2 regions of the Endozoicomonas sp. ALC013 genome follow, and region 2 is predicted to be linked to the other one. Evidence: predicted binding sites of a transcription regulator. Region 2 holds the regulator's gene; the other holds the start of a gene.
What was found. Region 2 encodes PhoB, which activates phosphate uptake and scavenging genes when phosphate is short. Its sites were predicted from a motif close to TGTCATANNNNTGTCANA; they were not measured.

Region 1 (15,167 bases), on a different contig from region 2:
CTAAAGAGATGCCAGACTGCAGCCCTTTGCAGGACAAGATCATAACCAGGGATGTTCAAACCGGTAAAATCAGCGTATGGGGGGAGGATATCAATGGCCGTTGGACCCCTCTGACCCAGAATAAAGAGATCCGTCACTGGCCGATGAAGGATTCTGTTCAAATATGCTTCGGGGCCAGGAGCAATTGTATACTGACGTGCGAGGACAGAACAGCGACCTTTTGGAACTGTGATGATCAGAACAAGTGTCTGGAGAAAATAAAGACCATTGAGTGTAACAGCAAGATTTTAAGCGTCCAGTTCAGTGATGATGAGCGGCATGCCCTGATCTTGACCGAGGGTAACGAGGAAGTCTTTGTGGGATGCGATGCTGATGGCAATTGGTTGCAGATTGGGGAAATCATTCATCCTGAAGGTAGGTTAAATCACCTCAACGAGCATGAGGGAAGCGTAGATTATGCGTCCATTAATGCCTCCGGCCAACACACGTTGACTGTTGATAAAGATCGTAACGCCTTGATTTCTGGCTACAATGATGACGGTGCCTGGGTAGTACAAACTGAAATGCAGAATTGTGCCTATGCACGATTCAGTCCCTCCGGGCGTATGTTACGGGCAAGTCTTTATAAACCAGAGGGCAGCGGCAGCGAAATCATCTGCAGACCGACCAATGTCATCTATAAAGTCCTCGACTGCCGCAGGCCGGGTAAAGCTCAAACCCTAGAGCACCCAGGCAGTAGCGACATCATCTTCAGCCCCTCAGAGGACCTGATGTTGAGCTATGGCTTTGATTCGGAATTTGCCTGCATTTGGGGTGATGATGGGGCGGGTAATCTTGTTGAGAAAGCAAGGGCAGGTAATTATCAGATGGGGATTTCCCATGCTGCCTTCAACGCTCAGGAGGACAGTGTACTGACCCTTGATCTTAGAGGGAATCTCAAAATTCAGGGCCTGGACAGTCAGGGAAATCTGCATAAACAACTGGTGGTTAAACATTCAGATCATATTCTTGATGCCCAGTTTTCCCATTCAGGGAACCTTGCCTATAGCACTAGTTTGGGCACCGCCAGTATTCTCGGGCGTGAAACGAATGGTGAGTGGATCAAGCTGGCGCAGACGAACTCGACCTCGAATCTTGGTGTCTACGGGATCGAAGGAGTGCGTTTTAATGGTCCGGAAAATCATTTTCTGACCTACGGCAACAAACTAGACAGTAACGACCAGCGCCAGCCAGGCCTTGTGCAGCTTTGGGGTATTGATGCTGACGGCAAATGGGTTGAAAAAGACAAGATAGTACTGGATCATCGCGTTGGAATGGTCAAGTTTAGCCCCGACGGTGATCATTTATTTATCTACTGCTTCAATGAGCAAAAAGATCGTGATGCTGATTCAAATTTCAGTACTGTTTTAGTCTGTAAGATTCCTGCAACTTCGGGGCAGGAAACAGCACATACCTGAGGCTTTGGAAGATGGCTAAAAAATTCCCTGGTTAAAAAAAAACTTGCTTTTCAAGGCGCTCAGGGTAACATAGCCATCGTTCCCGGTGAGGTGGCCGAGAGGCTGAAGGCGCTCCCCTGCTAAGGGAGTATACGGTTTGTAGCCGTATCGAGGGTTCGAATCCCTCCCTCACCGCCATATTTCCTTCTTTTGTTTTCAAAAACTTTTTCTACTCCTTATCACCTTGAATGTATTTTAAGGCAGTTTGGATGTATTCAGGCAGGAAGGCTCTGTCACGCTTTGGTGGTAAAGAATCACTACTCATTGCGTTCCTTTCAGACTGTAATATTTCATTAGCTATTTCAAGAACGCTGCTACAAGAAGTGCTTTCCTGCAATGCTGGTTCACCTTTCGTTCGTCTATATCGATTAATGGCATTCAGCAATTCAAAGTATTCAGATTCTATTTTGTCTTCTTCGCTTTGCTCATACCAGTCATTGACTAGCTTGGCCATCTCCGGGTTGACATCCTCAAGTGGATTGTCTGGCTCATTTGGCTGGTCCATTAAAAGGCCTAATCGCAATATATGCATCGTGGCTTCGGTTATGTTGCCGTCAATGGCATCTGCGGCAATAATTAATGCCTGTGCGGTGGTAATCCAAGGCAAATCCAGTTTTTGTATACCCAATAGATTTTCGGTCCCGTGGATTAATGACACAATCTCGTCAGACTCCCTCTGAAACTCAGGAGCTTGCCAATTAAAATCAACCTCATTGCTACTGTCATCAGATGCTTTACTTTCCGGTGACGGGGGGGTGTGTGTTTCTTTACTGGTATTTTTGGTCTGGGTATCAGGGTAATCCGTGCTTTGTTGCAAAGTATTGGAATCTTGTGGTGCTGATTTGTCCGCGGGAGCAATCAGGGATGATGAGCCTGGTTGATCAGCGGAACGTGACGAAACCGAAACCGGAACAGGATAACTGTTTGCCGAGTGCTCAGGCCTTGTTGACTGCCCGGGAGGTAAAGGTCTGGCGGCAAGATTTTGTACATGTGGTGTTGGGAGGTTTTGCGTCATATAGCTTTTGTAGGCTGCGGTCTGAGCCATTTGCTGCTGGAAATAATCACTACTGGCCGCTGAGTAAGCAGGCTGGGTATTTGCAAAACATTGCAGTTCGTTTGAGTACATCCAATGGTTCATTTGGTTCGCAGTAAATAAGTTTTGGTAATTGGCACCATTTGATTTTGTGGTTGAATTGCTGTTGTAAGCCGTGGTGTTGAGATAAGGTTTTGTGGGAGTAAACGCACCGAATTTTGCCTGATGACTCAAGTCCTGATTTTGCAGACGCTTTCTTGGTGATGAAAGGAGAGGGCTTGGTATAAAGTTTTCTGATTGTGCGATTGTTGGTGTGAGGGGCTGCTGTCCGTAGCCCATGATACTGGCATTTTCGCCTGCTCTGAATCCAGGATACGAAGTATGAAAGGCTTGATTGCCCTGCGAAAAGTGCCAGAAGGCTGACTCTTTCGTGTCTGAAAACCGCGTGCCCGGATAAATAGAATGACTGGCATAAATGTTCGCAGGCTGGTATGTCGTAAAGGATGAGCCGGTCTTGCCCATTTGATTTTGTGGTGGAACGGATGCTTGGTCACAAATCTCACTCAGGAGGTCAGTAATTTCGTTTTGTGTTTGTAGATCTGTTGTGGGTTTTGCCAGCACCTGGTTACATTGTACCTTGTCCAGATGGCTGTCAGAGCGAGTAATCTGATGGGCTGGTATGGGCTGGCTGGCTGAGGTCATGGAGGTGTTACTGTAGTGGTTGGTTGCCGGGTAGTTCAGGGGCTGCTGATTAAAATATGGCTGGTGTGCATAGTCAGCTCTAACTCTACCGGGTTGTAAGGGGTTGCTTGAAGGTTGTTTTGAATGAAAGCAATGCAGATCGGGCTTCAGGCCTTCTGTTCGAATGGTTCTGGTGATTTTAATCCGTTCATGTTGAACGGCTCCGTTTGGATCTGGGCCATTGGTAGCAGATTGACCATAAGCTGTTTGCTTTGGTGCGGAGCTTGTCGGGTAATAAATACTGCTTGTCTCGTGAGGAAAACCTGGATTCATAAAGTCAACCAACTATTTTAGTTTGATTTAAATGATCATAAAGAGACCCATTCATGGCTCATAAGTTCAAAATGATAATCTGTCCGGCGTTATCGAGTGGATGGTCCTTGACTATATCTCTTTTATCTTTTCCATTTTTATACTCAATTCTGTAGGCTGTATGTCTCTTATAAAAACGACAAAGTACAGAGATCTCCTGAGTTTATGAATAATCAATTTGATGTGATTGTATTCGGGGCGACCAGCTTCGTTGGACAACTACTTTGCCAGTACCTGGTTGATAGATTTAACGACAATGACCAGGAACGCCTTAACTGGGCGATAGCAGGGCGCTCTCAAGCGAAACTGGCTCAATTAAAGCAGAACTTACAACAGCCTGAGCTACCTGTGCTGCTGGCTGACGCTGCTGATGAGACTTCATTGAAAGCATTGTGCCAGCAAACCCGGGTCATTGTTTCGACAGTGGGACCTTATGCACTTTACGGCGAATCACTGGTCAAGACTTGTGCAGAAAGTGGTACTGATTATTGCGACCTGACCGGAGAGGTGCAATGGATCCGACAGATGTTGGACCGGTATGAGGAAACGGCACGCAACAGCGGTGCACGCATTGTTCATTGCAGTGGCTTTGACTCAATACCTTCTGATTTGGGCGTGTACTTTACCCAGAAAAAAGCCAGGGAAGTTTTGGGTTCATTCTGTTCAGATATCAGCATGCGGGTGAAAGCCGCCAGAGGTGGTATATCCGGTGGCACGCTGGCCAGTATAACTAACCTCACCCGTGAGGCGGCAAACAACCCGGCATTACGCCGACAGTTGGCCAACCCTTATCTGCTCTGCCCTGACAATGAAAGCTTGAAGGCCAGACAGGAAGTTGTTAAAACACCGACGTATGATTCCGGCTTTGGGGCGTGGCTGGCACCTTTCATTATGGCTGGCATTAATTCCCGGGTGGTCCTTCGTTCCAATGCATTGGCTGAATTTCCTTATGGCAGGGATTTCAGGTACAGCGAAGCCATGCTGATGGGGGCTGGTTTTAAAGGTCGTTTACAGTCTTCCGCCCTGGTAGGCGGACTGGGTCTGTTTATGCTGTCCATGGTGATTAAGCCAACCCGCTGGTTTATGGAGCGATTTGTGTTGCCCAAACCGGGTGAGGGACCTTCTCCCGAAGCCCAGAAAACCGGGTTTTATGATATTCGCTTTCTGGGCAAAACAGCAGATGGCCAGGAAATTCGCACCCGTGTTGTTGGCCAGGGCGATCCGGGGTATGGCTCTACCGCCAGAATGCTGGGGCAGGTGGCTGCAGGATTGGCCCTGGACTTCCACGATAAGCAGCAGAAGAGCGGGAGGGCGGGCGGTTTCTGGACAACATCCACGTTATTTGGTGATCGGCTTATTGAGCGGCTGGAAAAAGATGCTGAGATAAAATTTGAAGTAGTACCTTCCTGAAATAGCCTGATGCTATCTGTCTTTCCCGGATAGGTAGCAACCGTTTCGGCTGACTTTCTCTCCACAATTTGCTCCGTTTTCTTGCAGAGCTTTTTTCATCTAATTGAAACTTGATAGCAATAAATCTGTAACAGTCATCGCCTAATCTCTCAGCAAATCATTCTTTCAATAACAGTGTGTTTACTTAACGATGAGGGATAATCATGGAAGCCGGATCTTCAAAGTTACAGAACCATCGTGATTTTCATGAACAGCTGGAGTCGCTGGATGATCAGCCAGATAACTTCTCTGGCAACAGTACCCTGGATGACGTGGTAGAAAAAAGTCGGCGGAACTTTATGAAAGGTGGCCTGGGTCTGGCCATGGCAGGCTTTCTGGCTGGCTGTATGGGCACGACCGGGCAGAGTCATAATGCTCTGGGTGGCAGTACTGTTGGAAACCTGCGGCGGGCGGACATCGGATTCAAGCCCATTCCCATTGAGCAGGACCCCATGTTCGATGCCATCAATGTGCCTGAAGGCTATACGGCCAGCGTCTTTTTTTCATGGGGTGACCCGGTAGAGAAAGGTGCCAGACCCTGGCGGCCAGATGGCAGCAACAGCTGGCGGGAGCAGATGAAGCAGGCAGGCCAGAATCACGATGGGATCTGGTTCTTCCCATTTGCGGACCAGCCGGACGACCATGGCCTGCTGGTCATGAATCATGAGTACATTAATCCTACGCTTCACCCCAACGGTCTGACCATCACTGAAAACCCGCAGGGATTTAAACAGCGCCCGGCGCATGAAGTGAAGAAGGAGATGGCGGCCCACGGTGTCAGTATTATCGAAGTTCGCAAGCAGTCCGATGGTCACTGGCAGCAAGTCAAGGATTCCCGCTATAACCGCAGGATCACCGGGTTTACCCCCATGGATCTGACCGGTGAAGTGGCCGGTACTGATTTTCTGAAAACCGTGGCAGACCCTGCTGGTCTTGAGGTGCTGGGCACTTTGAATAACTGCGCCATGGGCGTAACACCCTGGGGGACTTATCTCACCTGTGAAGAGAACTGGAAGAACTACTTTGTTAACCGTGATGCTGAAGATTATCAGCAACGCCCAGCCCACCAGCGGTATGGTGTGGCCCAGGACAAGAACAGTAAATACTATGCCTGGGAGTCAGTAGAACCCCGTTTTAATGCGACACCTGATCACCATGCCCCTCATGGCGGTTATGTTAACGAACCCAACCGTTTTGGCTGGGTAGTGGAAATTGACCCTTTTTCACCGGACAGCACCCCGAAAAAGCGCACCTCCATGGGACGACTGGTCAGAGAGTGTTCAACACTTTCGCTGGGTGATGATGGTCGTATGGCATTCTATTTTGGCGACGATACCCGCGGCGAATACGTGTATAAGTTTGTGCCGGATCAGGCCTATAAACCCGGTAATCCAGCGGCCAACCGGGATATTCTGGATCATGGCACTCTTTATGTGGCGGTGTTCCATGATGATGGCCGTGGTGAGTGGCGGCCACTGGTGTTTGGCCACAACGGCCTGACCCGTCGCAATGGTTTTACCAGTCAGGCCGATGTGCTGGTACACGCCCGTCGTGCTGCGGATATTCTGGGGGCCACAACCATGGACCGCCCGGAATGGGTTGCCGTGCATCCGCAGACCCGGGAAGTCTATGTCACGCTGACCAATAATAAGCACCGGGGCCAAAAAGAGGATCAGCAAACCAATGCCGTCAATCCCCGGGAAGATAACCGCCATGGTCAGATTGTTCGTTTTACCGAGGCAAACGCTGATCCCACGGCCACCCATTTCAACTGGGAGATGTTCCTGCTGGCCGGTGACCGCCCTGGCGCGACACTGGCGGATGGCAGCCCGGTACCTGAACACTTCGTGGGAGATATCAAGGGTGATATTTTCTCTTCGCCGGATGGTATCTGGTTTGACTATCAGGGCCGCCTCTGGATTCAGACCGATTACGGTGACGATGAGGAACGCAACAGCAATATGGGCACCAATCAGATGCTCTGCTGCGATCCGGTCACCGCAGAAGTGAAACGCTTTCTGACTGGCCCGAGAGGGTGTGAAATCACTGGTGTGACCACCACGCCTGATGGCAAAGCCATGTGGGTTAATATCCAGCATCCGGCCATCAGCTTTCCGGCCAGTGATGGAATTACACGGCCCCGGTCGAGTACTGTGCTGATTACCAAAGATGATGGCGGGGTGATTGGCACTTGATTGAACCGGGTTTCGTTTTTACCAGGGGCGAATTGGCTGATTCGCTCCTGGTCTTTACCGCTGGTGCTGAAAAGGCCTTTTTATTACCTGTCTACAGGAACTTTTTTCTGGCTTGAACATCCAAGTGGTTAAATTACGTTAAATACCCATTTTTTAATCAAGGATATGCTCAACAATGAATGTCAACCCAGGTGCTGGCACCAATGCCAATGCCAATGGCGTGAATAACACTTCTGAATTCGCTGATATTGTGGTTACGGGAGTTACCACTCTATCGTTTTTTTTGGGCTATGGTGTCTCTACTTATGCTGGCGACAACTATCTGAATCGCGCCTGTCTTGCTGGCGTTGTTGGCGCCACGGGATACCTGTTAGCTGAAAGTGTCCATCACGGTGTTGCCGCCCTCTGGAACTCAGCTGTGGCTGTACATGATTCCGTAACCACGCTTATGACTAATCTGCCCATTACCCCTTTCAATGAGGAATCTCACATTGTCAAAGCATCAACCTACGCAGGAGCTTACTTAGGCTTGAGGTACAGCCCCTTGCGGCAGCGACCAGCCCGGAACCTTGTCGATCCGTCAGCACCTCCTGATCCTTACATTGACAACACCTTTTACGCTGCCCGGGTTCTGATGGCTGGCACAAGCTCGGCCATGTTAGGTGGGGGTGTTGGATATCTATTGGGGAAAGGGCTGGACCTTACCGCAAAGGCAGCCATTTCCGGTGCCAAAATGGCTGCTGATCGTCTTGGATTGAAAACCACTGTGAGCGAGAGCCCTGAGGTTGCCTCGGGTAGCTCAGGGAGAATCCATCAGCATTCAGAGTCTGCTGAAGAAATCCTGCTGAGCCGTTCCGCAGAAATGGTACGGCAAAGATCACCTGATGGAACTGAAACAGAAACTCATTTCCAGGAAGCTGGCCGAGAATAAAAATTTCCATTTTGCAAACACAGCCACGTGTTGCGTACCAACCCCCGTAATGTCTGAACGGCACGGGTGTGGTCGTGAATGTGCCGAAAATTCCCTCATTACCTGCCAGCAGGAACTTTTTGCTGGCTTGGGCATCTACAGGGTTACCTCACGTTAAACGTTAGATTCTTCCATCGATAGCGGCTTAACTATGAATATCGACTCAGGCGCAGGTTCGACGACCAATGTTGTTATTTCTTCCTCTGTAGCGAAGGATGCCCTGACCTTGGCAGGTACCCTGTCAGGGCTTGCTTTCGGCTTTCTTGTAACCCGCCTCCCGAACGACGACAGTTTTCGGAATCGCGCCTTATATATGGGCGCTTGCAGCGTTGCGGGGCACCTCATCGCCAAAACTGCCTATCACAGTTGTGCCGCCTTCTGGCAACGAGCTGTGGAAATTCCTGATACAGTATCCACACATATCAATAACCCTGATGTTACCCCCACCAGTCAGGATTCTCATATTGCCCGGGATAGCGGCTCAACTGTGAATACCAATTCAGGTGCAGGTTCGACAACCGACTTTGTTATTTCTACCTCTGTAATCAAGGATACTTTGTCTGTGGCAGGTACCCTGTCAGGGCTTGCTTTTGGCTCTTTTGTATCTATGTCCTCGGACGACGACAATGTGCTGACTCATCGCGCATATTTGGGCGGTTGTGGCACTGCTGGATACCTTATTGCACAAAATGCCTATCACGGTTGTGCCGCCTTCTGGAAAGGCTCTGAGGTTATTCGTGCTACCGTATCCACGTGTATGAATAACCTTGGTTTTACCCCCTTCAGTCAGGATTCTCATATTGTCCAGGCATTTACCTGCGCAGGAGCGTGGTATGGCCTGTGTTGCAGTAGTGCCCTCGAAGCTCCATTACTGATTCTGTCAGAAGAGGCAATAGAAATTGAAAGACGTGGGCACTGGGGCCGCAATTATGAGCCTCCTCCTTGCTGGCCTCCTCCTGATGTTATGGACCGAATCAAGTCTGGCCCAGGCTCGGTCATGCTCGGTGCCGGTGTCGGATATCTGGTGGGAAAAACGCTGGACTATACGGCAAAAGCCGCCTTTTCCGGTGTCAGAATGGCGGCTGAATGCCTTAGATCGATAGCCACTGGTCGCTGAACAGGTAGACAGCCACCTGTTTGTGCACAAAGCCCTCTAGTTCATGGTTTCAATGAGTTTGATGTGTACCATCTCCGTTCACCCTGAGCGGAGTCGAAGGGTGCTTAGCGCGATCTATCAGAGTCCGGAGTTTCCGCCCTTCGACAGGCTCAGGACGAACGGAGTGCGGAGGCACGACAACCCGTCAAAACCTGCCAGCAGGAACTTTTTCCTGGCTTGAGTATCTACATGGTCGCCTTCCGTAAAACGTCACGTTCTTATATCTGAGAGGGACTTAACAATGGATATCAACTCTGGTACAGGCTCAACGAACAACATTATTGTTCCTGCCTCAGTAATGAAGGATTCTCTGGCTTTGGCTGGTACCATGACAGGGCTGGCTTTTGGCTTTCATACAGCCCGCTTCGCGGTCGATGACAATTTTCTGAATCGCGCCTTATATGCGGGCGCTTATGGCTTTGCGGGAAACCTCATCGGGAAAGGGGTCTATCACGGTTGTACCGCCTTCTGGCATGCTTCTGTGAAAATTCGTGATACCGTATCCACGTATATGAATCACCTTGGTATCACTCCATTCATTCAGCAGGATTCTCATATTGTCCAGGCGTGTACCTACGCAGGGGCGCTCTGTGGTCTGGGTTGCAGTAGTGCCATCACAAGTCCATTAATGCTACTGGGGCCACCAGAAAAACATGCGGCCATACGTGCGAATCATCCTGATGCTTTGAACCGAATCCTGTCTGGCACAGGCTCCGTCGTGGTTGGTGGAGGTGTCGGGTACCTGGTGGGAAAAGCGCTGGACTATACAGCAAAAGCAGCCTTTTCCGGTGCCGGAATGGCTGCAGAACGCCTTGGTTTGACAACCACTGTGGGCGGGAGCCCTGACGAACAGACCAAGAATAATCTCGACTGAGTCAATTGGTGCAACTGAAAGGATTATACAGCAGAGATCACCAGACAGAAGCAAAGGATAAGAGTGCTTCAGCAGCGGGTGGTGAATCTGTTACGATTCCATCCTGTAGAACCGGTTTTGCGACAACCTCGGGACCATGGGAATGAGTCCGGAGAGGTTGTGGCAACGAGGTGTTTATTTATGTATTTCAGAGCTTGGCTGCACTAACCCGGGAACATCTCCTGGTGGTAATCTACCCGCGCACTCCTGCTTAAATTCTGCCTTTGGCTATTTTCTATAGGTGTTTTTCTTTCATGCCCCGTTATGCTGCCAGTGTTCAATACGATGGCTCCCGTTTTTTTGGTTGGCAGGTTCTCAAGACCGGTTTGCCCACGGTGCAGGCTGCTGTAGAAGCTGCGCTGTCAAAAGTGGCAAACCATCCTGTTGCCGTTGTCTGTGCAGGAAGAACCGATGCCCGGGTTCATGGCTGTAACCAGATTATTCATTTTGATACGGATGCCGTTCGTACCGAGCGGGGCTGGGCTTATGGCGCTAATGCCAATTTGCCGGATGACGTGGCCGTAAACTGGGTGAAGCCGGTTTCTGATGATTTTCATGCCCGCTTTTCTGCCCTGTGGCGACGTTATCGTTACGTGATTTATAACCATCCCATTCGGCCAGCACACCTCTCCAAAGGGGTGACCTGGAACTATCGGCCATTGGATGTTGAGCGCATGAAGGCAGCAGCAGGGTGCCTGGTAGGCGAACATGATTTTACCTCTTACCGTGCGATTCAGTGTCAGGCAAAGAACCCGGTCAGAAATGTGACCCGGCTGGATATTTCCCGCCACGGACCACTGATTGTTATTGATGTGCAGGCCAATGCGTTTTTGCATCATATGATTCGTAATTTTGCCGGGGTGTTGATGGCGGTGGGTTGCGGCAAGCGTGAGCCTGGCTGGGCAAAAGAGGTGCTGGATGCCCGGGATCGTGCCCAGGGTGGGGTAACCGCTTCGCCCTGTGGGCTTTATTTTGTCGATGCGGGATACGATAAGGTGTTTGGGTTGCCGGCCAGTGAATCGAACCCACACTTTATTGCGCCATTAATTCCGCTTTAAATCGGCGGTTTTTCCGGAGCTGGCATACGTTTTCCGTGCAATGGATGGGTTCCTCTCTATTGCTCTGAAAACTCTGTTCGTCCTGTAGCGGAGAACTTACTGAGCTGCAGAACCACGTTCATTCTGAGGCTGTCGAAGGGGGTGGACTGTGAACCAACCGTAAAGACGGTGCCAATCACCCTTCGACTCCGCTCAGGGTGAACGGAGATTGTGCTCATTAAAATCGTTGAAATGATTTGCCAGGTGCAGTAATCACCGAAATGTTCTGATAAGATCATTGATCGCTCAGGGGTTGCCTATTCTTTCGCATTGATTTTCGGATTGACAGTGTGAAAGCACCTTCAAACCCTTACCCTGTGGTTGGCTCTGTGTCCCGGGTAATCTCCCGACACAGGGCGTGGGAAAGAGAACACCGGGAAATGGAAGTATCTCCTCGTATAAAAATCTGCGGAATTACCCGTGTTGATGATGGTTTGATCGCTGCTGATAGCGGGGCGGATGCCATCGGTCTGGTGTTTTACCGGAAAAGCCGTCGCTGTGTCACGGTTGAGCAGGCCGTGGAGATTGTCCGGGCTCTGCCGCCGTTTGTCTCGGTGGTTGGGCTGTTTGTCGATGCCTCCGATGAGCTGATTCAATCGGTTCTGGACGCGGTTCCTCTTTCACTTCTGCAATTTCATGGCAATGAACCGGAAATCCAGTGCGCCCGCTGGGGGGTACGTTATATGAAGGCCTTCCGTGTTCGTCCGGATATTGCCGTGGCCGACATGGTGGCTCCCTATACCAGTGCCTGTGGCTACCTGCTGGACAGTTATAAGCCCGGGGAGGTGGGTGGCACCGGTGAGTCATTTGACTGGGATTTGATACCCCATGAGCTGAATAAACCGATGGTGCTGGCCGGAGGTCTGAGTCCTGATAATATCGCTCAGGCAGTGAACAGGGTTCGACCCTATGGAGTTGATGTCAGCAGTGGCGTAGAGAGTCAGCCTGGCATTAAGGATCACGATAAAATCAAAGCCTTTATCAAGGCGGCAGGAAGATGATGGTCGATCAAGAAATTTTTGAGTCCCCCGTTCTTTCTTCTGAAGAACACAAGTACGATCAACCGGATTTAATGGGGCATTTTGGCCGTTACGGTGGACGTTTCGTGGCTGAAACCCTGATGGGTGCGCTGGAAGACCTTGACCGCACCTGGCGTGAGCTCTGGCAGGACAAGACCTTTCAGGAAGATTTTGATCGTGACCTGGCTGACTTTGTCGGCCGTCCTTCACCGCTCTATTTTGCTGAGCGATGGACTCGGGCGCTGGGTGGCGCGAAGATCTACCTGAAGCGTGAAGATCTCAATCATACCGGTGCCCACAAAATCAACCATGCGGTTGGTCAGGCGCTACTGGCCAAACATATGGGGAAAACCCGGATTATTGCCGAAACAGGTGCCGGTCAGCACGGTGTCGCCTCGGCGACGGTGGCCGCCCGTCTTGGGTTGGAGTGTGTGGTTTATATGGGGGCCAAGGACGTAAAACGTCAGGCATTGAACGTCTATCGCATGAAACTTTTGGGGGCCACCGTGGTACCGGTAGAAACCGGTTCCCAGACGCTGAAAGACGCGATTAATGAAGCTCTCAGGGATTGGGTAGCACGCCCCGAAGATACCTTCTATCTGCTGGGTACAGTTTGTGGCCCTTCACCCTATCCTGAAATGGTGCGTAATCTGCAGAGTATTATTGGCCGGGAAGCCCGTCGGCAGATTCTGGAAAAAGAAGGCCGCCTGCCGGATGCCCTGGTTGCCTGTGTGGGTGGTGGTTCCAATGCCATGGGGCTGTTCCACGAATTTATCCAGGATAAAGCCGTTAAGCTGTACGGTGTTGAAGCGGCAGGGCACGGTGTTGATACCGATAAGCATGCGGCCCGGATGAGTTCCGGTCGTCCGGGCGTTTTGCAGGGCGCAAGAACCTATCTGATGACCAACGAACATGGCCAGATTATTGAGAGCCACTCTGTGTCGGCCGGATTGGACTACCCGGGGGTTGGACCAGAACACAGTTACCTGAAAGATATCGGCCGTGCACAATACCCGGCGGCAACGGATGAAGAAGCTCTTGCGGCATTTCGCCAGCTGACCCGTCTGGAAGGCATTATGCCAGCGCTGGAAAGCGCCCATGCCCTGGCCTGGGTTGATAAACTGGCACCCACGATGAACCAGGACCAGATCATTATCTGTAATCTGTCTGGTCGTGGTGATAAGGATATTCATACCGTTGCCGCTATTGATGGCCTCGAAGTATAAGGTGGGCACAGCATGAGTCGTGAAATAAACAGAATCAAAGCCCGCTTTGAAACCTTGCAGGGGCGTGAACGTAAAGCACTGATACCCTACATTCTTGCCGGTGACCCTCCGGGCAAGACCGTCGAGGTCATGCACCAGCTGGTGGACCATGGGGCGGATATGATTGAGCTGGGTTTTCCGTTCTCGGACCCGGTGGCGGATGGTCCGGTGATTGCCCAGGCCCATGAGCGGGCGGTATCACACGGTGTTACATTGCATGACGTTTTTGCAATGGTTTCTGAATTCCGGGAAAGGGATAATGACACACCGATTGTCCTGATGGGCTATCTCAATCCGGTAGAGATCATGGGCTACCAGCGGTTTGTTGAGTTGGCCAGTCAGGCGGGTGTTGATGGTGTGCTGATGGTGGATCTGCCACCGGAAGCCGCAGGTGATTTACTGGATATGCTGCATAACTGTGGTATTGATATGATCAACCTGATTACCCCGACCACATCCGATGAACGAATTGCCAAGATCTGCCGGGTTGCCAGTGGTTATCTCTATTATGTATCCCTGAAAGGGGTAACCGGTGCGGCAACCCTGAATACGGCAGAAGTTGAACAGCGGGTCAACCACATCCGGCGTTTTGCTGACGTTCCGGTGTGTGTTGGCTTTGGTATCCGCGATGGTGCCTCGGCTGCCGCCATCGGGCGAATGGCAGACGGTGTTATTGCGGGCAGTGTGCTGGTATCTGAGCTGGCTCAGTATGGCAATGAGGGACAGGCCTCCATTGACCGCGTTGCCAGCCGAATTGCCGAAATGCGCTCAGCTATGGACGATGACAGGACGAATGAATGAGCAACTGGTTAGTCGATAAACTGATTCCATCGTTATCACGCGCTGCTATTGCGCAGAAAAGCAGCAGTGTGCCAGAAGGGCTTTGGCGCAAGTGTGTGAAGTGTGAGGCCTTTCTCTATCGCCCCGAGCTGGATAGAAACCTGGGTGTTTGTCCCAAGTGCCAGCATCATATGCGAATCAGTGCCCGCACGCGACTGGATTACTTTCTTGACAAGGAAGGAAAGGCAGAGCTGTTTGCCGACCTTGAGCCCAATGACCGGCTGAAGTTTCGCGACACTAAAAAGTACCGTGACCGACTGGCAACGGCGCAAAAGCAGACCGGCGAAAAAGATGCCCTGGTGGCCATGCGGGGTACCGTCGAGGACATTCCGGTCGCGGCCGTTGCCTTTGAGTTTTCTTTTATGGGCGGCTCCATGGGGTCGGTGGTCGGGGAAAAGTTTGCCCGTGCTGCCGAGTTATGCCTGGCAGAGAAGATGCCGCTGATCTGTTTTTCAGCCAGTGGCGGTGCCCGAATGCAGGAAGCCCTGTTTTCCCTGATGCAGATGGCGAAAACCAGTGCGGCCCTGGAAAGAATGCGCCAGGCGGGTATTCCTTATATCTCTGTGATGACTGACCCGGTGTACGGCGGTGTTTCTGCCAGTCTGGCCATGCTCGGTGATATCAACATGGCTGAGCCCGGTGCCCTGATTGGTTTTGCCGGTCCCAGGGTGATTGAACAGA
Region 2 (15,167 bases):
AATCATTCCTTATTCTTCCTCTGACGAAGCCATCACGGATGCCATTCGCCTTGCCCGTGGTATGAGCTACAAATCAGCACTGGCTGGCCTGGATCTCGGGGGTGGCAAAGCGGTCATTATGGAACCGGAAGGTGACTATGACCGAACCGCTCTTTTCAAAGCGTTCGGGCGTTTTCTCAATGAGCTTGGCGGTCGTTATGCAACGGCTATGGACAGTGGCACAACGGTGGCGGATATGGACACCATTGCTACTCAGTCAGCTCATGTGACTTGTACTTCATCCGGTGGCAGCCCGGCACCCTTTACCGCTGAAGGGGTTTATTATGGCGTGCTTGCCTGCCTGAAAGCCCATCCCTCGCTGCCAGATAATCTGAAAGGTTTAAGGGTTGCTGTGCAAGGGCTGGGTAATGTTGGCTATGCCCTTTGTCAGCGACTGTTTAACGATGGGGCACAATTGATTGTTGCCGATATCAATCAGGATCGTGTTGATCAGTGTGTCCGGGAGTTCGGTGCCAAAGTAGTCGCACCGGATGACATATATTCGGTGCCCTGCGATCTGTTCAGCCCCTGTGGCCTTGGCGGCGTCCTCAATAGCGACACCATTGGCAAATTACAGTGTGCTGCTGTTGCCGGCTCAGCCAATAACCAACTACTGACGGAGGAAGACGGTATTGCCCTCTTCGACCGCGACATTCTCTTTGCCCCGGACTACCTGATTAATTCCGGTGGATTGATTTTTGTCGCCATGACTTACCTGCAAAGCAGTCAGCGTGATATGCACCATCGCCTGCGTGGCATTCATGACACCCTGTTAGAGATTTTCAGCCGACAGAATCAGGCCGGGTTACCCGCCAGTGTTATTGCTGACCAGATGGCAGAAGCCATTGTGCATGGTGATAACCCTTCACAGTTGACGGCATAGGGAGAACAGAAATGGATTTAACAGCAAACCCTGCCCTCGCCATGGAGCAGTTTCTGGATGCTGAAGGCGAAGTCATCAAACGACTGCCAGCCTGGGTCAGCAATCACGACATTCTCATTGATTACTACCGATCCATGGTGATTGCCCGGCAGGCCGATCAAAAAGCGGTGGCATTGCAGCGGACCGGTAAGATGGGCACTTACCCTTCCTGTCTTGGACAGGAAGCCATCAGCACCGTGTGTGCTGCCCTGCTGGAAAAAGAAGATGTTCTGATTCCTTATTACCGGGATCTTCCCGGGTTGATGCGACGAGGCATCGCTCTGAGTGATGTCATGCTCTACTGGGGTGGTGATGAGCGTGGGAGTGCCAGTCCGGCCTGGGGGCAGGATCTGCCGAATTGTGTTCCCATTGCGACTCAGGCTGGCCACGCGGCCGGTATCGCCACCGCCATTAAAATCCGCCACGAGGCCGGTGACCCGTTGCAAGTGGCCTTATGTGCCCTGGGTGATGGTGCTACATCGAAAGGGGATTTTGGCGAAGCCCTGAATCTGGCCGGTGCCTGGCAGTTGCCCGTGGTTTATATCATTAACAACAACCAATGGGCGATTTCGGTTCCCAGAAAAATTCAGTCCGGTGCACCGACGCTGGCCCAGAAAGGGCTGGCCGCTGGCCTGCCGTCTTACCAGGTGGATGGTAATGATGTTATTGCCCTCCATGAAGTGGTCAGCGCCGCTATTGACCGTGCACGCCAGGGTAAAGGCGCTACCGTGATAGAAGCGGTCAGCTATCGGCTTTGCGATCACACCACGGCCGATGACGCCAGCCGTTACCGAGCCAGTGAAGAGCTCAAGGAGGCCTGGCAACAAGAGCCCATCAAGCGGCTCCGTAACTTTCTGCACCATCGGGGGTTGTGGGACGAGCATAAAGAACAGGCTTTAAAAGATGAGGCTGACCGTATCATTGAGCAGGCCGTGGCCACCTACCTGAACACGCCGCTGCCTGCTATTGAAGACCTGTTTGATTATCACTACGCGAATATGCCAGCCCAACTGGAGCAGCAGAAAAACGAGGCGCTTGCCAGAGAACAGATGCGGCAGGAAAACATGAAATCAGCCGGAGGCCGTCTCAATGGATAACAAACTGACCATGGTTGAGGCCGTCAACCTGGCGCTTGATCATGCTATGGACAATGATCCGGATGTTGTGTTGCTTGGCGAAGACATTGGGGTCAATGGTGGTGTCTTTCGGGCAACCCAGGGGCTGCGGGATAAATATGGCCTCAAGCGGGTGATGGATACACCACTGGCGGAAACCCTGATTGCCGGTATCAGTGTGGGTATGGCTGCCCAGGGGATGAAACCGGTGGCGGAAATACAGTTTATGGGGTTCATCTTTCCGGCAATGGAACAATTAATCTGCCACGCAGCCCGCATGAGAAACCGAACCCGGGGACGGTTGGCGTGTCCCCTGGTGCTGCGGGCTCCTTTCGGTGGAGGTATCCATGCCCCGGAGCATCATTCGGAAAGCACCGAAGCACTGTTTGCCCATATTCCCGGGCTAAGAGTGGTCATCCCATCGTCACCGGTCAGAGCCTATGGATTGCTTCGTGCTGCCATTAATGAGCCGGATCCGGTTATCTTCCTGGAGCCAAAGCGCATCTACCGGGCAAGTAAGCAGATAATTGATGCTGCCAGTGACCCGCTGCCATTGGACACCTGTTTCACGTTAAAAGTCGGGCAGGATGTCACATTGGTCAGTTGGGGGGCATCGGTTCGTGAAACCATGGAGGCAGCCGACATTCTGGAGGGGCATGGCATTTTTGCAGAAGTGATTGATGTGGCTACCATCAAGCCTCTTGATATGGAGACTATTCTGACGTCAGTCAGAAAGACCGGACGCTGTGTCATTGTTCATGAAGCTTGTCGGAGTTTTGGTGTGGGGGCCGAGATTGCTGCCGGTCTTATGGAAAGGGCGTTTGATGATCTGAAGGCCCCCGTTGAACGGGTGACCGGTTTTGATACGACAATGCCCTACTACAGGATGGAAGACCATTATCTGCCCCAGGTCGATGATATTGTCAGGGCATCGATCAAGAGTCTTGCCAGGCACTAGTACATAGTTTCAATGAGTTTGACGGGTTGTCGTGCCTCCATACTCCGTTCGTTCTGAGCCTGTCGAAGGACCCATAGGGCCTAAAGGCGGAAACTCCGGACTCTGATAGATCGTGCCAAGCACCCTTCGACTCCGCTCAGGGTGAACGGAGATTGTAAACGTCAAACTCATTGAAACGATGTACTAGGAACCTGTAGGACTGCAAAACCAGAAGCAGTCAGTATTTTTATAATAAAAAGGTACATTCATGCGCTTTTTCAATTTACCCGATTTAGGGGAAGGTATTCCTGAAGCCGATATTGTCGAATGGCATGTGGGAGAAGGGGATAGCATCAGGGAAGATCAGCCGATGGTCTCAGTCGAAACAGCCAAAGCCGTTGTGGAAGTGCCTGCACCCTGCACCGGAGTGATTGCCCGTCTTTGTGGTCAACCCGGTGACACTATTCTTACCGGAGCCCCGCTGGTGGAGTTTGTCACCGATGGGGAAGATAGCGGTACGGTAGTCGGCAAACTGGCCAGTGATGATGCCAGCACCAATAGCGATGACGCTTTTATTATTGGCTCACCAGCGGATGGCCAGATGCCACCGTCGTCTTCATCGCACATGGTTCAAAGTGGACTTCAATCACTGGCTGAGCAATTCCAGGTGGATCTGGGTGCTATCACAAATCGTAGAACCGCTGCACAACCTGCCATGGCCTATCCCCTGGCCAATCCAGAGCCATTGAAAGGTGTCCGCAAGCATATGGCCCGCACCATGGCAGAATCTCATGCTTCCGTCGTCCAGGTAACGCTGTTTGATGATGTGGATATTGATCATTGGGATGATAAAGAAGACATCACTGTTCGTCTGATTCAGGCGATTGCCAAAGCCATTGCCGTGGAGCCTGCGCTTAATGCCTGGTTTGATGGCGCTTCCATGAGCCGTCAGCTTCATGATGCTGTTGACCTGGGTCTGGCGGTTGATAGTGACGAGGGACTATTTGTTCCGGTGATGCGTGATGTGGCAAAAATGAAGAAAGCAGAAGTACGAGAGAGTATCAATAAGCTCAGGGAAGGGGTGAAAGACAGAAGTCTGCCAAACTCAGAGCTTCAGGGTGCAACCATCACGTTAAGTAATTTTGGTGTCTTTGCCGGAAAATACGCGACACCGGTTGTTGTGCCGCCAACCGTTGGTATTATCGGTGTTGGCCGGTTAAGGGAAGAAATCGTCAGCGTTGCTGGCAAGCCTGAGAGCCACCGTATCCTGCCTTTGTCACTGTCGTTTGATCACCGCGCAGCAACGGGTGGTGAAGCAACACGTTTCCTCCATGCAATGATTCAACAGTTGCAGAAGTAGTCAAAAATCCACATTATAAATTCTGGGGCAAGAAAAAATGCGCTATCACTTTGCGGTTAAAAACGCAGGGTTGTTTTGATAGTGCCACGCTTGTCGGGCAGCTTTTCCAAGGCTAAGTGCGAGACCACCAGAAGTTGTGAGCGATGAAGAATAATATCTCTGCCAGCATGCTGCAAGGAAGTCCGTTGTTATAAGTTGTTATGAAAAGTGCATCAATGTAGGCCGGATTTTTTCGACTGAATGTTCGTATCCCGCTTTTGCCGGTCATGACACCGAGTTCTCTGGTTTGTCGGACGGGCATTATATGCCACCTTTTTCTATAGCATTGTTGATCAGCATGAACTGCTTTTCTGGCATTCATAGCGGCTCAATAAAAGTTATAAAAAAATGTGGTCAAAGTTCTGACTCTGCCGATAGCGTAATTGAGAAGGATAAGCTTCCAGATGAGCTATCGGTCAAACGTTCCTGGTCGTTGTTCAGGAATTCAAGCAGACAAAGGCGGGTGAAGGCATGGACATCTTCAATACATATCAGCAGAGATTTCAATCAACCCAGCAGGAAGAGCTGACCATCGAAGAGTATCTGGCACTGTGCAGGCAGGATTCTTCTGCCTATGCCAATGCGGCTGAGCGTATGCTTATGGCCATTGGTGAGCCGGAGATGGTGGATACCTCAAGGGACCCAAGGCTCAGTCGTATATTTTCCAATAAACTGATTAAGCGTTATCCGGCATTCCGTGAATTTTATGGTATGGAAGAGGCCATTGAGCAGATCGTTTCCTACTTTATGCACGCTGCCCAGGGGCTGGAAGAGAAGAAACAGATACTTTACCTTTTAGGGCCAGTGGGTGGTGGTAAGTCTTCTCTGGCAGAAAAGCTGAAGGCATTGATGGAGAAAGTCCCATTCTATGCAATCAAAGGTTCACCGGTTTTTGAGTCACCTCTGAATCTGTTTAATCCTGATGAAGATGCCGACATTCTGGAAAAAGAATATGGCATTCCCAACCGTTACCTGGGCGGTATCATGTCACCCTGGGCGGTTAAGCGGTTAAATGAGTTTGGCGGTGATATCACCAAGTTCAGAGTGGTGAAGCTGCATCCCAGTATTCTGAATCAAGTGGGTATTGCCAAGACCGAACCCGGCGATGAGAACAACCAGGATATATCCAGCCTTGTGGGCAAAGTGGATATACGACAGTTGGAAGAATACTCTCAGGATGACCCGGATGCCTACAGCTTCTCTGGCGCACTCTGCCGTGCCAATCAGGGCATGATGGAGTTTGTGGAAATGTTCAAGGCACCCATCAAGGTACTCCACCCGCTGCTGACCGCGACCCAGGAAGGTAACTACAACAGTACCGAAGGCATGGGTGCCATTCCTTATAACGGTATTATTCTTGCCCACTCCAATGAATCCGAGTGGCAATCATTCCGGAATAATAAGACCAATGAAGCCTTTATTGACCGGGTGAACATCGTCAAGGTGCCTTACTGCACCCGGGTGACGGAAGAGATTCATATATATGAAAAGCTGCTGGCTAATAGCTCACTCAAGGAATCCCCCTGTGCACCGGATACCTTGAAAATGCTGGCCAAGTTTACCGTCCTGTCGCGCATCAAGGAGCCGGAAAATTCCAATGTGTATTCCAAGATGCGGATCTATGATGGTGAAAACCTGAAAGATACCGACCCCAATGCCAAGCCGCTGCAGGAGTACAAGGATTCAGCGGGTGTTGATGAGGGCATGGAAGGTTTGTCTACCCGTTTTGCTTTCAAGATTCTTTCCAAGGTATTCAACTTTGACCCTACGGAAATTGCCGCTAACCCCGTGCACATGCTCTACGTACTGGAACAGCAGATTGAGCAGCAGCAGTATCCGAAAGAGGTGCATGAGCGTTATCTGCGCTATGTGAAAGAGTTCCTGGCACCCAAATACATTGAGTCCCTGGGCAAAGAGATTCAGACCGCCTATCTTGAGTCTTACTCCGAGTATGGACAGAACATTTTTGACCGATACATCACCTATGCTGACTTCTGGATTCAGGATCAGGAGTACCGTGACCCTGAAACCGGCGATATTCTCGACCGCTCGGCCATCAATGATGAGCTGGAGAAAATCGAGAAAGCGGCCAGTATCGCCAATCCAAAAGATTTCCGTAACGAAGTCGTTAATTTCGTGCTCAGGGCCAGGGCCAATCATAATGGGCAAAACCCGAGCTGGCTCAGCTACGAAAAAATGCGCACCGTGATTGAGAAAAAAATGTTCTCCAATACAGAAGACCTGCTTCCGGTGATTTCATTCAATGCCAAAGGCAGCCAGGAAGATCAGCGCAAGCACAATGAGTTTGTTAAGCGCATGGTAGAGAGAGGGTATACCGAGAAGCAGGTCAGGTTACTGGCTGAATGGTATATCCGGGTGCGCAAGTCGCAGTAACTGCCGTCCGGGTAGAGAGGCAGGGCGAATGGATTCTCGCCCTGTTTGTCATAAAGGGCACACAAGGAGCGTGTTCATGAGTATTATTATCGATCGACGGTTGAATGGAAAAAACAAAAGTACCGTCAATCGCCAGCGGTTTCTTGAGAGATATAAGAAGCACATCAAGAAAGCAGTGTCTGATGCTGTGAATAAACGCTCCATTACTGATGTGGTTTCTGGCAGCGAAGTCACCATTCCCCGAAAAGATCTTTCTGAGCCGGTATTCCGCCACGGTCAGGGTGGGCGATATAAGCAGGTTCATCCGGGCAACAAGGAGTTTGTCAGTGGTGATCGTATCAAGCGGCCATCAGGCGGCAGTGGCTCCGGAAGCGGTAAGGGCAAGGCTGGCAACAGCGGCGAAGGGATGGATGAATTCAGCTTCCAGATAAATCATGATGAGTTCCTGGAGCATATGTTTGATAACCTTGAGCTGCCAAACCTGGTTCGGAAACAGCTGGAGGATATGACGGAATTCAAGATTCGACAGGCCGGGTATACGACAGCAGGCTCTCCGGACCGCCTGAATGTGGTGCGCTCCCTGCGTTCAGCCCATGCCCGGCGTATTGCCTTATCCGGTGGTGATCGCCGGGAGATACGGGCACTTAAAAAAGAGCTCCGGGAAATGGAAGTCAGCCCGGATGAAACGGACCAGCAACGAGTTGTTGAATTAAGAGAACGGATAAAAGAGCTCAATGCCAAGCTGAAAAGACTACCATTTATTGATGACTTTGACCTGAAATACAACAACATGGTCAAAGTGCCTTCGCCCAGTAATAAGGCCGTGATGTTTTGTGTGATGGATGTGTCCGGATCCATGACTCAGGACATCAAAGACATGGCCAAGCGCTTCTTTATTCTGCTCTATCTGTTTTTGCAGCGTAATTATAAAGAGATTGAAGTGGTCTTTATCCGTCATCATACAGCCGCTAAAGAAGTGGATGAGGATGACTTTTTCTATTCCAGGGAAACCGGGGGAACCATTGTTTCCAGTGCCCTGGAAATGACCCGTGATGTGATCAACAAGCGTTACAGCCCGGTGGACTGGAATATCTATGTTGCCCAGGCATCGGACGGTGATAACTGGGAAGGAGATTCCAGTGTCTGCACCAAGATTCTCACCGAGCAGATTATGCAGAAGGTTCAGTATTACTGTTATGTGGAAATCACCGACCGTGCCCACCAGAATTTATGGCGTGAGTACCAGAGTGTAGCGGAGAAGTTTAAAGATCACTTTGCCATGCAGCAGATTAAATCGCCCAGTGATATTTACCCGGTTTTCCGTAAACTGTTTGAAAAAAAGGAAAATGCATGAGCAGCCAGTTGATTTCCAGTGAACCGGAGTGGACGTTTGAGCTAATTCAGGAATACGACAGGGAACTGGCCCGTCTTGCTGATCGCTTCCGCCTTGAAACCTACCCGAATCAAATTGAGATTATCAGCTCTGAACAGATGATGGATGCCTATGCCTCAACGGGTATGCCATTAATGTATAACCACTGGAGTTTTGGTAAACACTTTCTTCATACCCAGCAAAACTACCAACGGGGCAGAATGGGGCTGGCCTATGAAATTGTGATCAACTCAAATCCCTGCATTGCCTATTTAATGGAAGAAAATACCATGACCATGCAGGCACTGGTATTAGCCCATGCCAGCTATGGTCATAATTCATTCTTTAAAGGGAACTATCTGTTTCAAACCTGGACTGATGCCGAGTCCATTATCGACTACCTGTTATTTGCTAAACATTATATTGCACAATGTGAAGAGAAGTATGGCATTGAGGCGGTCGAGGAAATACTCGACGCCTGCCATGCATTAATGAATCAGGGGGTGAATCGATATAAACGGCCCCGGCCCTTATCCGCTGAGCAGGAACAGGCCCGGCAGGAAGAGAGGGCGGAGTATATCCAGAGGACTCTGAACGACATTTGGACCACCATTCCAAAGGTTGAGAAAGATGAGCAGGAACAGGAAGAGCGCTTTCCTAAAGACCCGGAAGAAAACCTGCTCTACTTCCTGGAAAAGAATGCACCGTTATTGGAAACCTGGCAGCGGGAGCTGTTGCGAATAGCCAGAAAAATTGCCCAATACTACTACCCTCAGAAACAGACTCAGGTGATGAATGAGGGGTGGGCCTGTTTCTGGCATTACCACCTTCTGCATGAGCTATACAATGAGGGCAAGGTGTCCGATGGTTTTATGCTGGAGTTTCTTCACTCCCATTCCAGTGTTATCTATCAGCCGCCTTTTGATAGCCCGCAATACAGTGGTATCAATCCATACACCCTCGGCTTCAATATGTTTATGGATATTCGTCGTATTTGTGAAAACCCTACCGATGAAGACCAGGAGTGGTTTCCGGATATTGCCGGCAGCGACTGGCTGGATACTGTGCACTTTGCCATGAAAAACTTTAAGGATGAAAGCTTTATCCTGCAGTTTCTGTCACCCAAAGTGATGCGAGATTTAAGACTGTTTTCAATTCTGGATGATGAGTCCCGCACTTATCTTGAGGTGGACAGTATTCACGATGAAACAGGCTATAAAGCCATCCGTGAGTCACTGGCCGCTCAGTATAACCTCGGCAATCGGGAACCAAACATTCAGGTTTATAATGTCAATATCCGGGGTGACCGCATGCTGACCCTCCGTCATTACCAGCATGAAGGTCGGCCATTGGGAAAAGAGACCGATGAGCTGTTGAAGCATATACACCGGATCTGGCAGTTTGATGTGGAGATTGAGTCGTTTGAAAATGGCGCAGTCACTCAAAGCTGGCAGTGCAGTGAGAATAAGAAACGCAAATAAACGTCGATTGAATGCTGGTACGCTTACGGTAAATATTAAGCAACTATCCATTAATTTTTGAACCACAAAGGACACAAAGAGCACAAAGGAAAAGAAAAGCTCTTCTTCGTGCTCTTTGTGTCCTTTGTGGTTCCCATTCAACATGATCCATATCGGAGTTATACAACTTATTCCTTTTGATCAAAAAAACAACCTGCCTGATTTTGGATTAATAAACTGACAGTTTTTACTATCAGTGATTCACATTATTTTTAAAATTTATATAATGGTACTTCCATCTAAAAAAATCTTGCTGTATAAAGTTCATCGAATTGAACATCTTTATTCCTAAGTAGGAAGTTCTATCAAGACCAAGGAGTCGTAGAGTAAATGAATATTTTTGAAGAAGTTCTGCATCGCCTCAGCAGCAAAACCCGTATTCGCTCACTGTTTAAAGATGTACACGCGGAAGATCTGGAGCGCATCATTTCCCGTCTGAACGATGTGCTGACTGAGAAGCAGGAAGCGCGTGCCAAAGACGAAGAGAAGCGTAAGAAGAAGCAGGAAAGCATTGAAGCCATCAAGCAGATTATGGCCGACCGTGGTGTTTCCATGAATGATCTGGGTGTGGGTAATCTGGAACCGGAAGAGACAGTACAGAAGCGTCGCAGAAACATTCAAAAGTACACTTTTGAATACGAGAACGAAGCGGGTGAGCGCATTAAGTGGGAAGGTGCCACTACTGGCCGTCTGCCACGTGATTTCCAGGCGTACCTGGAGCGTACTGGCAAGAAGCGTCTGGACTGCGCTCTGGAACAGATCGAAGAGTAAGTTTTATTCGCTCTGAATAAAAAAGGGTCTTGCAGACCCTTTTTTATTTTCTATTTTGGCAAATACGGCGTTAATATCATCATTTACCGGAAAGATCGTGTTCAACCGGCCTGCTATACGTTGACGACGTTGGCATGCTTGATTCTCGACAGGGGAAAGTGACATATAAAACGACTGCCTTTTCCCGGATGGCTACTGATACTGATACGACCTTCATGCCTTAATAACACATGTTTTACAATCGCCAGTCCAAGACCGGTCCCCCCTGTCGCATGACTGCGGCTCTTATCCACCCGGTAAAAACGCTCAGTCAGTCTTGGAATATGAACGGGGTCAATGCCAACACCATTGTCCTGAACCATCAGGTGTCCACCTTCCTGATCCTGCCACCACTTCACCTGCACCTTTCCTCCAGACGGGGTATAGCGGATAGCGTTATAAACCAGGTTAGAAAAGGCACTGCGCAGCTCCACGGCATCCCCCGTTAATAAGGCATCATCGTCGCATTCAAGTTGTAACTGGTGCTGATTTTCACCGCTCAATGCTTTGGCGTCGTTAACGATACCGGCAAGCAGAGACTTAAGCGTCACTGACTGACTTATTCTTTCCGGTTCCGTCGCTTCAAGCCGTGAAAGTAACAAAAGATCCTCAATCAGTCGCTGCATTCTGGTTGCCTGCTCCTGCATTTGACCAAGAGCACGATTAAAGATGGGCGGTGTATCCTGATTCATTGCCATACCGTCACTCATGGTCTCCAGATAACCGGAAATCACGGTTAGCGGTGTTCTCAATTCATGGGAAACATTGGCAACAAAATCGGTTCTCATGATTTCAAGCTGATGCAACCGGCTGACATCCCTGACCAATAGAAGTCGATTGCCCTGCCCATAAACGGTAATGGCTATTTGAAGCTGTCGGCTCTCATGCACCGGTGAATCGATCTTAATGGGCTCTTTGCCGTGGCTATTGTTCATATAGCGGGCAAATTTTGGATTTCTGACCAGGTTTGTCAGGAGCTGTCCCTGGTCATCGGGCATTTGCAGGCCCAGTAACTCTCCGGCGGCACGGTTCCACCACTCAAGGGAACCATTCTGGTCGGCCATGACGATTCCGTCGTTTAATGCTGCCGTTGAATCCTGTATGCGTTCTATCACGCTGGCAAGTCGCTGTTTTGAGCGGTTGTGTTTGCGCTGAATTCTATAAATACCGTCAAAGATCTCACCCCATACGCCTGTGCTTTCCGGGGGATCCAGCTCTTTGTGGGCAGCCTTATCAAGCCATATCAGCAATCGGTGCAGTTGCTGGTGGCTCCAGAGAAGGTAGAATAATGTGGCAAGAAAAAGCCCCAGAAAAATCCGGTCCGCCAGCCAGCCGACCAGCAGCCCGATGGCAAGCATTGACACTATTCGACCAGTAAACCAGGATCGGGCAGAGGTGGTCACAGGCAGTTCCGCAGTTTGTTGAGCTTATGGTGATTGATCCTGACCATCATTCTTATGTCATCAGGTGGTGATGAGGAAAACGTCACTGAAGCCATTTTCATTGAATTCCAGCATTCTACGCTTTAGTGGAAAAACGGTAGCCAGTACCTCTGACGGTTTGAATGTAATTCTCATAGCCACTGCCCAGCGCTTTTCTCAGGCGGCGAATATGGACATCCACCGTTCTCTCTTCAACATACACATTGCCACCCCAGACCTGGTCAAGCAACTGCCCACGGGAATAGGCTCGCTCCTGATGAGTCAGGAAGAACTGCAGCAGCCGGTATTCCGTTGGCCCCATTTCGGCCGGGTTGCCATCAATACTGACCCGGTGGCTGACAGGGTCCAGTTCCAGTCCTTTGACGACGATAGCCGACTGTTCGTCCATTCCATGAGTTCTGCGCAGTACGGCCTTAAGTCGGGCAGCGAGCTCGCGGGGGGAGAAAGGCTTGGTGATGTAATCATCCGCACCGGTTTCCAGCCCCTGGATTTTATGGTCTTCTTCCCCTTTGGCGGTCAACATAATGATCGGAATTTCTGCTGTCAGCTGGTCACGCTTAAGTCGTCTGGCCAGTTCGATACCCGAGATATCCGGTAGCATCCAGTCCAGAAGGATCAAATCGGGTCGGTTATCCACCACCAGTGAGTGCGCCTGCTTTGCATCAGCTGCTTCCAGGCACTGATAACCAGCCATTTCCAGCGCCATAGCGACCATTTCCCTGATGGGTGCTTCATCATCCACAATTAGAATTGTTTTGCCAGACATGAGAATACCCCGGGGTTGAATGAGAGAAGATTGCTTTGGTAACCGTTTATCTTTATGACAGGTATTACAGCGAGGGAATGTTACAGAAAAATGACGTTGAGGAAAATTTGATGGACTTTTTGCGGGTTGTCCAACCCATGAGTTACTGTTTTCCCGTCGTTGAAGTGATAAAGGGGAGGTGAAGGTTGAGCGCTTTCGGCTCAACCTTCAAATTCAGGTGTTTCAGTCAGTCATCACAGAGAACAGACCAGACCGAGAAATATGGCGGCACCAACCCAATGATTAGAAAGAAAGGCTTTGAAACAAGGATCCCTTTCACGGTTGCGGGTTAACCATTGCTGGTGGGTAAAACCTGCGGCGGCGGCAACAAGGCTGACATAGAATGGCCAGGCTAATTCCAGCTGTAAACCCAGCATCAGCAGGGCTATCAGGGTAAACGTCTGAAAACAGGCAATAATCAGATTATCCATTTCGCCAAATAAAATGGCGGTGGACTTAATGCCGATCTGCAGATCATCATCTCGGTCCACCATGGCATACTGGGTATCGTAGGCGACAGTCCATAACAGATTGGCGATAAACAACAGCCATGTCTGAGTGGTCAGTGTGTCGGCCTCGGCGGCAAATGCCATGGGGATGGACCAGCCAAATGCGGCACCCAATACCACTTGCGGCAGATACGTGTGTCGTTTGGCAAAAGGGTAGGCTGAGGCGAGTAGCAGGGCGGCAAAGGAGAGATAGATGGTCAGGGCATTGGTGGTCAACACCAGGAGAAAGGCCACGAAAAACAGGCTGGCGGCGTATATCAGGGCTTCTTTCGGGGTTATCTTTCCGGTCACCAACGGACGTTGCCGGGTTCGTTTTACATGACCATCAAAATGTCGGTCAGCATAGTCATTAACAACACAGCCAGCGCTGCGGGTCAGCACCACCCCAAGAATGAAAACCACCAGATTACCAACAGAGGGTATGCCTTCGGCCGCGAGCCAGAGCGCCCAGAGTGTTGGCCATAGCAGTAGATAAATGCCAATGGGGCGATCAAGGCGAGCCAGTTGAATAAAGTCTTTCCAGCGTGGTACGTGCTGATCCAGCAGCTCTGCACATTTATCAGCGCCTGTTATCGATTGTATAAATTTCATCTGCGCCCTTGGAGTTCTGTGTTTTGGAAATATAGTCAGGGCCTTCCAGCCGACACATGTTTTGCCGATAAAAAAATGAGCACAGGCTGCCATGTGTCCAATATCTATGTAGTCTTGTCGGCCTACCAGAGCAAATTGCTTATAGCGGGAGACTATCATGTTTACAGAAGACTTACGCCCTCTTCAAGAACAACTTTTCAATCACTCCATCTACCAGAAAATTAACAGTGTGGAGACGTTGTCGGCCTTTATGGAAGCTCATGTATTTGCTGTATGGGATTTTATGTCGCTGGCGAAAAGATTGCAGCTTGAGTTTACTTCCATGCAGCTACCCTGGGTGCCAGTTACGGATGCCCCGTCTGCCCGCTTCATTAATGAAATTATTCTCTATGAAGAGACGGATAAGGATCTTCATGGCACGCCCATGAGTCATCTGGAAATGTATCTCGCTGCCATGAATGAAGTATCCGCGGATACCAGCAAAATCGAACAGGTAATTTATAGCATCAAGACAGGGGTTCCCTGGCAGCAGGCCCTGGTGGTTGCTGAGGTACCGGAATACATTCAGGCATTTGTTTCGGATACGCTGAAGATCGCCCAGTATGGTTCGTTACCGGAAGTGGCCAGTTATTTTCTTTTCGGCCGTGAAGATGCCATTCCGCAGATGTTTTCTTCCCTGTTGAATCATTGGGAAATCCCCCCGGCGTCCGTTCCTGCCATGACCTACTACCTTGAGAGACATATTGACCTTGATGGGAATGAGCATGGCCCGGCAGCAGAGAACCTGCTGAAACAGTCTATAAATGGGGACAAAACTGCCGAAGCATCGGCCGTTGCCAAGGCGAAAGAGGCTATTTCAGCACGAATAAGATTTTGGGATGGTCTTGAGAAGCAATTGGACAAAGTTACCGCTGGACAGGGGGCTGTTGACAAAGCAGAGCCTATACTACCCGGTTTTATCTGAGACCTATGTACGGGACAAAACCTGAAGCAGGGTCTGAAATCCAATCTGATCATTTTTTGAACCTTCGTTTTTCAAAACCCTGCGGAGCATGTCTATTCCCAGTCTGAACAGAGCTTTGGCTGGCCGCATATGCTTATTCAGAGGGAGTTCTTTCGCTTCACCATAATGCCAGTGACCAGCAATCAAACACCAGGCAAATGTCAATGCAAGCATGCCCATTAGCTTTTCCATGCGGTCTAGATCCGTCATGTGGGTAGACTTAAGATCAAAGCCTCGACTTTTCAGGCAACCAAACAGCGTTTCTATCGACCAACGCTTAAAGTAGTCCTCAATCATGGTGTCTGGTTT

Region 1: ACO6V1_RS13795 (PhoX family protein) is a predicted target of PhoB. The motif match lies at 5,086-5,103, and genes of this name have one in related genera.

The regions. Positions count from the first base shown of each region.
Region 1 covers NZ_JBLYNS010000070.1:982-16,148, forward strand. Annotated here, with positions in the region: gene ACO6V1_RS13775 (hypothetical protein) at 1-1,457, shown strand, start outside; tRNA gene ACO6V1_RS13780 (tRNA-Ser) at 1,542-1,634, shown strand; gene ACO6V1_RS13785 (hypothetical protein) at 1,666-3,543, opposite strand; gene ACO6V1_RS13790 (saccharopine dehydrogenase family protein) at 3,748-4,992, shown strand; gene ACO6V1_RS13795 (PhoX family protein) at 5,196-7,226, shown strand; gene ACO6V1_RS13800 (hypothetical protein) at 7,402-8,157, shown strand; gene ACO6V1_RS13805 (hypothetical protein) at 8,348-9,313, shown strand; gene ACO6V1_RS13810 (hypothetical protein) at 9,594-10,226, shown strand; gene truA (tRNA pseudouridine(38-40) synthase TruA) at 10,520-11,323, shown strand; gene ACO6V1_RS13820 (phosphoribosylanthranilate isomerase) at 11,653-12,363, shown strand; gene trpB (tryptophan synthase subunit beta) at 12,435-13,607, shown strand; gene trpA (tryptophan synthase subunit alpha) at 13,632-14,447, shown strand; gene accD (acetyl-CoA carboxylase, carboxyltransferase subunit beta) at 14,444-15,167, shown strand, end outside.
Region 2 covers NZ_JBLYNS010000019.1:2,759-17,925, reverse strand. Annotated here, with positions in the region: gene ACO6V1_RS05980 (Leu/Phe/Val dehydrogenase) at 1-922, shown strand, start outside; gene pdhA (pyruvate dehydrogenase (acetyl-transferring) E1 component subunit alpha) at 934-2,058, shown strand; gene ACO6V1_RS05970 (alpha-ketoacid dehydrogenase subunit beta) at 2,051-3,034, shown strand; gene ACO6V1_RS05965 (dihydrolipoamide acetyltransferase family protein) at 3,282-4,373, shown strand; gene ACO6V1_RS05960 (PrkA family serine protein kinase) at 4,884-6,806, shown strand; gene ACO6V1_RS05955 (YeaH/YhbH family protein) at 6,883-8,160, shown strand; gene ACO6V1_RS05950 (SpoVR family protein) at 8,157-9,659, shown strand; gene ACO6V1_RS05945 (H-NS family nucleoid-associated regulatory protein) at 10,029-10,469, shown strand; gene phoR (phosphate regulon sensor histidine kinase PhoR) at 10,583-11,911, opposite strand; gene phoB (phosphate regulon transcriptional regulator PhoB) at 12,027-12,716, opposite strand; gene ubiA (4-hydroxybenzoate octaprenyltransferase) at 12,950-13,855, opposite strand; gene ACO6V1_RS05925 (DUF3050 domain-containing protein) at 14,013-14,819, shown strand; gene ACO6V1_RS05920 (transposase) at 14,823-15,167, opposite strand, start outside.